DNA from 2 places in the Nocardia sp. NBC_01377 genome. Region 2 is predicted to be linked to the other one. Evidence: riboswitches for the same ligand, from Rfam matches in the RefSeq annotation. Region 2 holds a riboswitch; the other holds the start of a gene.
What was found. Region 2 has a riboswitch for thiamine pyrophosphate ahead of OG225_RS19610 (purine-cytosine permease family protein). Riboswitches for the same ligand answer to the same signal wherever they lie in the genome.
Positions count from the first base shown of each region.

Region 1: linked by a shared signal. The riboswitch ahead of thiC (phosphomethylpyrimidine synthase ThiC) and the one ahead of OG225_RS19610 (purine-cytosine permease family protein) in region 2 are both predicted to bind thiamine pyrophosphate.

Region 1 is NZ_CP109566.1:6,907,565-6,912,517, forward strand. Features, by position in the region: gene OG225_RS31870 (exodeoxyribonuclease III) at 1-232, shown strand, start outside; gene OG225_RS31875 (hypothetical protein) at 260-1,372, opposite strand; TPP riboswitch at 1,500-1,625, shown strand; gene thiC (phosphomethylpyrimidine synthase ThiC) at 1,613-3,241, shown strand; gene OG225_RS31885 (TetR family transcriptional regulator) at 3,463-4,020, opposite strand; gene OG225_RS31890 (KasA/KasB family beta-ketoacyl-ACP synthase) at 4,060-4,953, shown strand, end outside.
Region 2 is NZ_CP109566.1:4,240,055-4,245,007, forward strand. Features, by position in the region: gene OG225_RS19600 (cellulase family glycosylhydrolase) at 1-781, opposite strand, end outside; gene OG225_RS19605 (alpha/beta hydrolase) at 994-1,956, shown strand; TPP riboswitch at 2,053-2,166, shown strand; gene OG225_RS19610 (purine-cytosine permease family protein) at 2,164-3,540, shown strand; gene OG225_RS19615 (TetR/AcrR family transcriptional regulator) at 3,526-4,110, opposite strand; gene OG225_RS19620 (crotonase/enoyl-CoA hydratase family protein) at 4,111-4,797, opposite strand; gene OG225_RS19625 (hypothetical protein) at 4,857-4,953, opposite strand, start outside.

The sequences.
Region 1 (4,953 bases), 2.7 Mb from region 2:
CGACACCGGTTTCGCCGATGTCATGCGGCCCTTCGCACCCGGCCCCGGCGTCTACACCTACTGGGACTACACCCAGCTGCGTTTCCCCCGTAAGGAAGGTATGCGCATCGATTTCGTCCTTGCCTCACCCGAACTGGCGGGCAGGGCCGAGGACGCGCTGGTCGACCGGGACGAGCGCAAGGGCAAGGGCGCGAGCGACCACGCCCCGGTCATCGCCGAATTCCGCGACTGACCGGGAGCGCGTGGCACCCGCCCCGGCTCACACCGTGACGTAGGCGAATTCGTCGGCGGCCAGCGCGGCCCAGGTCGGTTGCGCGTCGACGCCGCGGTTGGCGAGTTCCTCCACGAGATCGCCTCGGTCCGGATCGTTGTCGTAGGGGCTGCGCGGGAACCAGTCCGGCCAGTGGTCGTAGGCGCGTTCCACCCGGACCTCGGCGCCGTCGATGGCGAAGCGGATGAACAGCCATCGGCCGTGCTCACCGGTCTCGGTATCGCGCAGCCGCCGCAACCCGGTCGGAATCTTGCGCGCGTTGCGCGGCACGCCGACCCCGATGCCGCGACCGACCCGGAACGCGAAGTCGATATGCCCGTACTCCTCGTACAGCACCCGGATACGGGCGACCATATCGATGAGTTCCGGACTCTCTGGCGGAACGGGGCGCGGCTTCTCGGGCGCCTCGACCATCGCGGCGACGAGTTGCCTGCGATGGTCGACCGGACTGAGCCTGCGACGCCACCGCGGTCCGGTTCCCGCGACGGGAAGTTCCTCCGCCACCGGAGCCGACCCGGCGACGACACCGCCGCGCGCGAGGAAATCGTATACCGGATCGCATAATTCGGGTTCGAGCACCGAAACAAGTTCCGGCGTCACCGATCTCGTCTCCGCCGCCGCGAACAGCGCGGCAATCTCGGCACGGGTCACGCCGTGCAGCGATTCCGCGAAAAGTCCTATCAGTTGCTGTAATTCGAGCAGCGGATAGAGCGCCACCGCCGTCTCGTACTCCACGCGCAACAATTCCAGCTGTGCGGAGTGCCGCCACGCCGTGCCGTCCCACCAGCGCACGAAATCGATCACCTCGTCGAGCATCAGCGGCGTGAGATCGGCGATCGGCACCCACGGCGGCGCGCCCGCGAGCAGATCCTGCGGTTCGGCGGGCGCGACGTAGTGGTCGTCACGTCCCTGCCCGAACAGCACGGCGGTCCCGTCCACGTATCGCACCAGCGTGAACCAGTTCTCCGCCAGCCCCATGTCGAAGGTGACCCGACCGCCGACCAACTCACCTAGCTGCCCCGAACCCTCCGGATCCTGCACCACTTGGACCACAAGGGTGCGACCCCACAGAACATCCAGCGTCGGCAACTCGGATTGCATGCCCCACAACCTAATCCCCGCGACGCCGGTCGTCAGTGCCCGCGACCGTATCGCGACCATCACCTCCGGTATGCGGATCACCGGGAGCGGCGTCGGGCGGGCGGGTATGGTTGGCCGGGGAAAATCGCATATCGCCAACGGGGGCTCGCACCAGCGGGCTGAGAGGACGGCTAGCTCCACGGAGCGTCAGGGCCGTCGACCGTATGAACCTGACCGGGTAATGCCGGCGTAGGGAGAAACATGACGAGCACACCTGTCGACACCGTGACCACCGGTCCTGTCGAAGGCAGCGTCAAACACTATCGCCAGGTCGATGACCTGCGCATTCCGGTTCGCCGGATCAACCTCACCAATGGTGAGACCTTCGACGTCTACGACACCTCCGGCCCGTACACCGACACCGCGGCCACCATCGATCTGGAAGCAGGTCTACCCGCGCTGCGCGACGGCTGGGAGAAACCGCGGGTCGACGGTCCGCCGACCCAGCTGGCCTGGGCTCGCCGAGGAATCGTCACCCCCGAGATGCTTTTCATCGCCGAGCGCGAGGGCGTGACGCCGGAGCTGGTGCGCGAGGAGGTCGCCGCCGGACGGGCGGTCATCCCGGCCAATCACAAGCACCCCGAACTCGAGCCGACGATCATCGGCAAGAAATTCCTGGTCAAGATCAACGCCAATATCGGCAATTCCGCCGTCTCCTCCTCGATCGCCGAGGAGGTCGAGAAGATGGTGTGGGCCACGCGCTGGGGCGCCGACACCATCATGGATCTGTCCACGGGCAAGAACATCCACGAGACCCGGGAGTGGATTCTGCGCAATTCCCCGGTCCCGGTCGGCACCGTGCCGATCTACCAGGCGCTGGAGAAGGTGAACGGCGATCCGACCGCGCTCACTTGGGAGATCTACCGCGATACCGTCATCGAACAGTGCGAGCAGGGCGTGGACTACATGACCGTGCACGCCGGTGTGCTGTTGCGCTACGTCCCGCTCACGGCCAAACGGGTCACCGGCATCGTCTCGCGCGGCGGGTCGATCATGGCCGCGTGGTGCCTGGCCCATCACCGGGAATCGTTCCTTTACACCAACTTCGCCGAACTGTGCGAAATCCTGGCGAAATACGACGTCACCTTCTCCCTCGGTGACGGGCTGCGTCCCGGCTCGATCGCCGACGCCAACGACGAGGCCCAGTTCGCCGAACTGCGCACCCTCGGCGAACTTACCAAGATCGCGAAATCCTTCGGTGTCCAGGTGATGATCGAAGGTCCCGGCCACGTGCCGATGCACAAAATCGTGGAGAACGTGCGGCTGGAGGAGGAACTGTGCGAGGAGGCCCCGTTCTACACCCTCGGGCCGCTCGCCACCGATATCGCGCCCGCCTACGACCACATCACCTCGGCCATCGGCGCCGCGATCATCGCCCAGGCGGGCACCGCCATGCTCTGCTACGTGACCCCGAAGGAACATCTCGGTCTGCCCAACCGCGACGATGTGAAGGTCGGCGTGATCACCTACAAGATCGCCGCTCACGCCGCCGATCTCGCCAAGGGTCACCCGCACGCCCAGGACCGGGACAACGAATTGTCCAAGGCGCGTTTCGAATTCCGCTGGCGTGACCAGTTCGCGTTATCGCTGGACCCGGACACCGCACGCGAGTACCACGACGAGACGATGCCCGCCGAACCGGCCAAGACCGCGCATTTCTGTTCCATGTGCGGGCCCAAGTTCTGCTCGATGCGCATCTCGGCCGATGTCAGGGAGTACGCCGCACGCGAGGGTCTGACCGATGTGCAGGCCATCGAGGCGGGAATGGCCGAAAAATCGGCGGAATTCGCCGATGCGGGCAAGAAGGTGTATCTGCCCGTGGTCTCCTGATACCACGGCTGTCCACGGTTTCGTATTTCCGGGTGTCGCTCGTTACCCGGAAATACGGATGCCGGGTACTCCGTCTCGCCCCCGGCAGCGGGATTACCCGGCGGCGACCGTCGCGGACATCGCATCGCCGCCCTGCGCAGGGGGCAGGACAGCGGGGAGTTGCGGTGTCCGCGACGGATCTGCCGATGCGGTGACCTCACGCGCCGGACGTCCCGCGCACATCAGCGGATGTTCTGTTCGATCGAACGCCGCGCCGCGCGCGTGGTGCGCTCGACGTCGCCGGTGATCAGCCGATCCTGAATCACCCCGCGCAACCCGGAAATCAACAGGGTCGCAACAGCTTCCGGATCATCGATGGTCCCGATGCGCCGCAGAGCCGCCGACAGCGACGTGACGAAGGCGCCGATCGCCTCCACGGCGTAGTGCGCGTACGGGCTGTCCGGCGCGCACGCCGCGCCCAGCACTTGGAGCAGTACTCGCACGCTGGTCGACCCGTCGCCGGATGTGCTCGAATCGAAGAAGGCGGTCAGCCTGGCGCGCAGTGCCGTCGCGTCGTCGACGTCGGCGAATAGCGCGCCGATATCGGGACGCTGGGTGGCCAGAGCCTGGACCAGCAGTTCTTCCTTGGTGTCGAAGTAGTAGATCAGCATGCGCGAACTGGTCCCGAGCGCGGCCGCCAGCGGGCGCAGCGACAGTTCGGCGAGTCCGTTGGCTGCGATGTATTCGACGACGCCGTGCAGCAGTTCGGCGCGTTTGGCGTGGTCGAGTGGGCGGGCCATGGGTTGACTGTAGCGAGTGCTACAGGTATTCATATCAGCGTGACTGTAACGATCGCTTCAGAAACTCGCCCTTCGGTGGTCGTCACCGGATACGCCGCGACCACCTCGCTGGCCGAGGACGCCGATACGACCTGGTCGGAACTGCTGCGGGGCCGCACCGGCATCCGACGGCTCGACGACGACTTCGTCACCGAATACGACCTGCCGGTGCGGATCGGCGCGAAGCTGCGGTCACGTCCGGGCGACCGGTTGACCAGAATCGAGCAGCGGCGGCTGTCCTATGTGGAGCAGTTGGCGCTGGTCCTCGGCCGCGAGGTCTGGCAGCGGGCCGACACCCCCGAGGTCGCGGGCGAGCGCCTCGCGGTGGCGATCGGCACCGGACTCGGCGGAGCCGACGCGTTGATCGACGCGGTGGACGCGATGCGCCGAGGCGGGTACCGCAAGGTGTCGCCGATGTCGGTGCCGATGGTGATGCCCAACGGCCCTGCCGCCACGGTGGGACTCGAAATCGGCGCGAAGGCAGGGGTTTTCGCACCGGTCTCGGCATGTTCCTCCGGTTCTGAGGCCATCGCGCACGGCTGGCGGCTCATCAGCACCGGGGAGGCGGACGTGGTGGTGGCGGGCGGTGTGGAAGGCCATATCCACGCCGTGCCGATCGCGAGTTTCGCCATGATGCGCGCCATGAGCACCCGCAACGACGAGCCGGAACGCGCCTCGCGACCGTTCGACCGCGACCGCGACGGTTTCGTCTTCGGCGAGGCGGGCGCGTTGCTGGTCCTGGAATCCGAAACCCACGCCACGGCCAGGGGCGCGCGGACCCACGGCCGGATCTTGGGCGCGGGCATCACCTCCGATGCCTATCACATCGTCGCCTCCGAACCGGGCGGCCTCGGCGCGGCACGGGCCATGCGCAAGGCGATACAGACTGCTGGA
Region 2 (4,953 bases):
CGTGTTTCGAGTCGACCCGGCGGATGGCGTTCATCACCTCGGCCTGGAACGGGGCGAGGACGTCGTTCTCGAACCGGGGGCAGCCCTGCGGGAAACAGGTCGGGTATTCCCACCCCGGCCACGGCTCGTTGATCAGGTCGTAGCCGAGCACATACGGTTCGTCGGCGAAGCGTCGCGCGACGTGCTCCCACATGGCCGCGTAATGATCCCGCACCCCGACGCCGTCGGCCGCGGCGCGGTTGCGATAGAAATTCGCCCACGTCTGGTTCTGCGCGGGGCTGACGAAGTAGACCAACGGGAAGCCCGGATCGGGCTGCAACGGGAACCCGTCGGTGAATGTCGCCCAGTTCGGGAACCCGCTCCAGCTCGCGCCGACCGATTCGTTGAACGCGTCCTGATGGGAATCGATGAGACTGTAGATGCCGTACTCCGCCAGCACACCCTGGGTCTGCGCGATCTGCGCGATGTAGTCGTCGTCGTAGACGCCCGGCTGCGGCTCGACGGCCGTCCAGGCGAACCCGAGCCGGACCGCGTTGACACCGTGCTCGGCCAGGTACCGGGCGTCCTCCTCGCCGAAACCGCCCGCCGCGGGGAAGTACGGCGGATATTTGTAGACCATGTTCACACCGTGCACGGTGATCACCCGGCCCTGTTCGTCGGTGAGCCAGCGCCCCGCCTGCACCAGATCCGACGCCGTCGGCGTCGCCGCGGCCGGTACGGTCAGTCCGAGCAGCAAGACGACCAACCCGAGACACCGAGCGGCCGAGGACATGAGGGTCATCGCGCAAACCTTTCGACGAGTGCGCCGACCGCCCCGCTACGGCACCGTCGACTCGAGCGAGAGAAGCTCCGATACGCGGCCGCCGTCGAATCCCCGGCACCGCTGATGCGGAAATGCTATATCTCCGCGACCGGATGGGATCACGACACTCCAAGCCCCCGTGCCGTCCTGTTGTCGCGGAGCGCGGCGACCGTGTGAAAGAGCGAAACACCATGCATGTCACCGAGACGATGATCGATCCCGGCCTGCGAAGGGCGGCCGCGGTGCTGGGCAGGGCGGCCGGACGCGCGCGCACCGTCGACGAACTGCGGAAGCCGACACCGATCATGGACCGGATAGCGCGCGCCGTGCCGATCGGCGGTATCCGTCGCCGCGAACGATGGATCCGTCGGCGCGACGGCTCGCCCCTGCGCGTTCTGATCGTCACCGGCCCCGACCCGGCACCGGAGGCGGCGGGGATCCTGTGGATCCACGGCGGCGGCTACGCCATGGGCGCGCCGGAGTGGGAAATCGCCGCCATGCGCAGACTCGTGCGCACCGGCAATTGCGTGATCGTCTCCCCCGACTACCGACTCAGCCGCCTGGCACCGTATCCGGCGGCGTTCGAGGACTGCTACGACGCGTTGCTGTGGTCGCGCGATCACGCCGACGAACTCGGGGTCCGCACCGACCGACTGGCGGTCGGCGGGGCCTCGGCGGGCGGCGGTCTCACCGCGGCGGTGTCGCTGTATGCCCGCGACCACGGCGAGGTCGCCATCGCCTTCCAGATGCCGATATACCCGATGATCGATGACCGTGGCGGCACCGACTCCGCCGTCGACAACAACGCCCCGGTCTGGGACGCGGTCACCAACGAATCGGCCTGGCGTCTCTACCTGGGCGATCTCTACGGCGGGAACGTGCCCGCCTACGCCGCACCCGCACGCGCCGCCGACTTCGCCGGATTGCCGCCGACGATCAGCTTCGTCGGCGGCATCGAACCTTTCCGCGACGAGACCATCGCCTACGTCGATGCCTTGCGCGCAGCGGGCGTGCCGGTCGAGTTCCAGCTGTTTCCCGGCGCGTTCCACGGGTTCGACGCCGCCGTCTGGACCCCGATCGCCAAGCGGGCCACGGCTTTTCTGCTCGATCGCTTCGACCACGCCCTGCGGACCCACCGCGCACCGCAACCCTGACCGCGCTACCCGGGGTCGGTGCGCCAGCGCGCCCACATCCGCCGATCGCGAACTCGCCCCGGTGCGTGTGCCAGTACGCGTGTACCATTTGCCCGGATATACACCCGCGGGAGCTCGGAAATGGCCGGGCTGAGAGGGCGGACCCGAAGCGCCGCCGACCGCATGAACCTGTCCGGGTAATGCCGGCGTAGGGAAGCGAGTTGCCCGATGGCCTCATCGACCGCCGACACGACGGGCCAGGAGGCCCCGCTCACGTTGGATCAGCCCGCGCCGAGGGTGCTGTCGTTCTGGGATCAGAGCGCGTTCTGGGCGAATCTGGGCGTCAGTCTTTTCGCGTTCTCCGGGGCCTACACCGTCCTCGCGCCGAATACCGAGGGCGCGGCGCAGATCTCGATCGCGGCGGGCATCGTCGCGATGATCATCGGCACCGTGGTCGGCGGACTGATGCTCGGGCTCGCCGCCGTCCCCGGCGCGAAAACCGGCAAACCGGCGATGATGCTGTTGCGGGGTCTGTTCGGCGCGAAACTCAGTTATGTGCCGACGGTGCTCAATATCGCCCAGCTCATCGGGTGGGGCACCTTCGAGTTGATCGTCATCGGCAATGCCGCCGAAGAGATGTTCGGCGGCGGTCCGCGCTGGCTCTACGTCGTCGTCGCCGGGGTCATCACCACCGTGCTCACGATCTGGCCGCTGGGGTCGGTACGACTGCTGCGCCGGTTCGTGACGGTGGGCGTCGGCGTCGCGCTGCTCTGGTTCTACATCCAGTTCTTCCGTGCGGGCCTGCCCGATCTGACCGCCGATCCCGGCCCCGAGGGCAACGGCCCGTTCGGCGCCGACTGGTCGCTGTTCTGGATCGCCACCGATGCCGCACTGGCCGTATCGATCTCCTGGATGCCGGTCGCGGCCGACTACACCCGTCACTCGCGCAGCACGAAAGCGGCGTTCGGGGCGGCGAGCGGCGCGTACGGACTCACCCAGATCCTCGCTTACATCCTCGGTCTGTTCGCGCTCGCGCTGTCCACCGGCGACGGCACCTACGGGCCGTTCCTCAGCGTCACCCTCGGCGCGGCGTTCTTCTTCATCCTGGTGCTGCGCGAAGCCGACCAGTCCTTCGCCAACGTGTACTCCACCGCGATCTCGATCCAGAACCTCGCGCCGCGCGTCGACCGCAGGGCGCTCTCGATCGGGCTCGGCGCGCTGATCACGGTACTGGCGCTGTGGCTGGACATGGACGACTACTTCGGCTTCCTCGGCCTGATCGGCTCGGTATTCGTGCCGCTGCTCGGCGTTCTCGTCGCCGATTTCTTCCTGCGCACGCACGGCGAGTGGAACACCGCCGCCGACGCGCCGTCACGCTGGGGCATGATCGTGGCCTGGCTGGTCGGCCTCTCGGTGTACCAGCTGATCAATCCCGGCGACGCGGGCGTGTGGACCGATGCCTGGGTGCGGGTACAGGAATGGCTGCATTTCACCAAGCAGCCGTGGATGAGCGCGTCGCTGCTGTCGTTCCTCGCCGCCGTCGCGGTGGCGTGGCTGGTGGGCAGGTTCATCGACCGCCGCGCCTCGGTGTCAGCGCGCGGATAGGGTCGCGAGGGCGGCCAGCGCCGCCCGCTGGAAGGTTCGCGTGTGGGTTCGCGGCGGTGTGTCGACGCCGCCGCGGACCCACTGGCGGCAGTACTCCTGGGCCGGTCCGACGCAGAGCGCGTGTGCCAGCGAGAAACCGGAACCGTCGTCGGCTCCGGCGCCGGGCAGCTCCGCGTAGCAGCGTCGAAGCGCGTCGAAGAATTCCTGATTGTGCTGCGCCAGTGCGGGTTTCGCTATGGCTCCGACCTCGTCGGGCAGGGTGGCGAACAGGAAGCGCGCGAGCTCTCGGCGATCTTCGACCCAGCCCAGATGCGCGGCGATGAACGCGAGTACGTCGCGCTCGCCGTCGCCGGAACCGAGGCGGTCGAGCACGGCGCGCTGGTAGTCCAGCATCGCTTCGACGTAGACCGCCGCCGCGAGCCCGGCCTTGGAGCCGAAGGCGTGGAACATACTGCCGCTGGACAATCCGAGCCGATCGCGCACCGCGGCGACGGTGAACGCCGGATACCCCTTCGCGAGCAGATGCGTCCTCGCCTCGGCCAGGATCCGGTCGCGGGTGTCCCCCGCCACCTAGACCCCGAACTCGGTATCGATACCGGATCGCACGGCCTCGAGCACCGCGGCCCGCACCCGTGTCTTCGTGCCGAGATGCGCGACCATGTCCAAGCCCGCGAGCCGTTCGGCCTCGGCGTACACGCCGCTGCGCAACGCGTCCTCGTCCTCGGCGACGACGTCGAGGAAACCCAGGTCGCGCGCTTCCCCCGGCGCGAACAACGCCCCGGTGCCCGCCGCGCGATCGAATCCGGGTGCGGTGAGCCGATGCCGGGCCGTCTCGACGCCGTAGTGCGGGATGGTGAGTCCGATCGCGACTTCGTTCAGTCCGATCTTGAAATCACCGGCGACGCCGAAGCGCACATCGGTCGCGAGCAGCACGAACGCACCCTGCGCGATCGCGTGTCCGGCGCAGGCCGCGATGACCGGATACGGAAAACTCAGTAGTCGGTGGACGAGTTCGCCGCCCGCCCGCAGGGTCCGAACGACTTCCTCCGGATCGCGACCGAACATCGCGAGGTCGTATCCGGCGGAGAACAGCCGAGGCCGCCCGGTCAGCACGACCACGGCCCGGTCCGTCTCGGCCTGCGCCAGCGCCGCCGTCAATTCGCGAATCATGTTCTGCGACATCACATTCGCTTTACCGTCATCCATCGCGATGGTGGCGACGGCACCTTCTCGTGTGTATCCGACGAGATCAGGCACCACAACTCCTTCGTCCTAGAGCCCCGCTCTAGAGTAGCACTCCACCACGAATTCGAGCGTCATTCGCGCGGGCGCCAGATCTGCGCCGCGTCGGCCAGATTCCACCAGGAGACGAAATCGGGGTCCTGTTCGACGAGCACCCACTCGGCGTCGAGC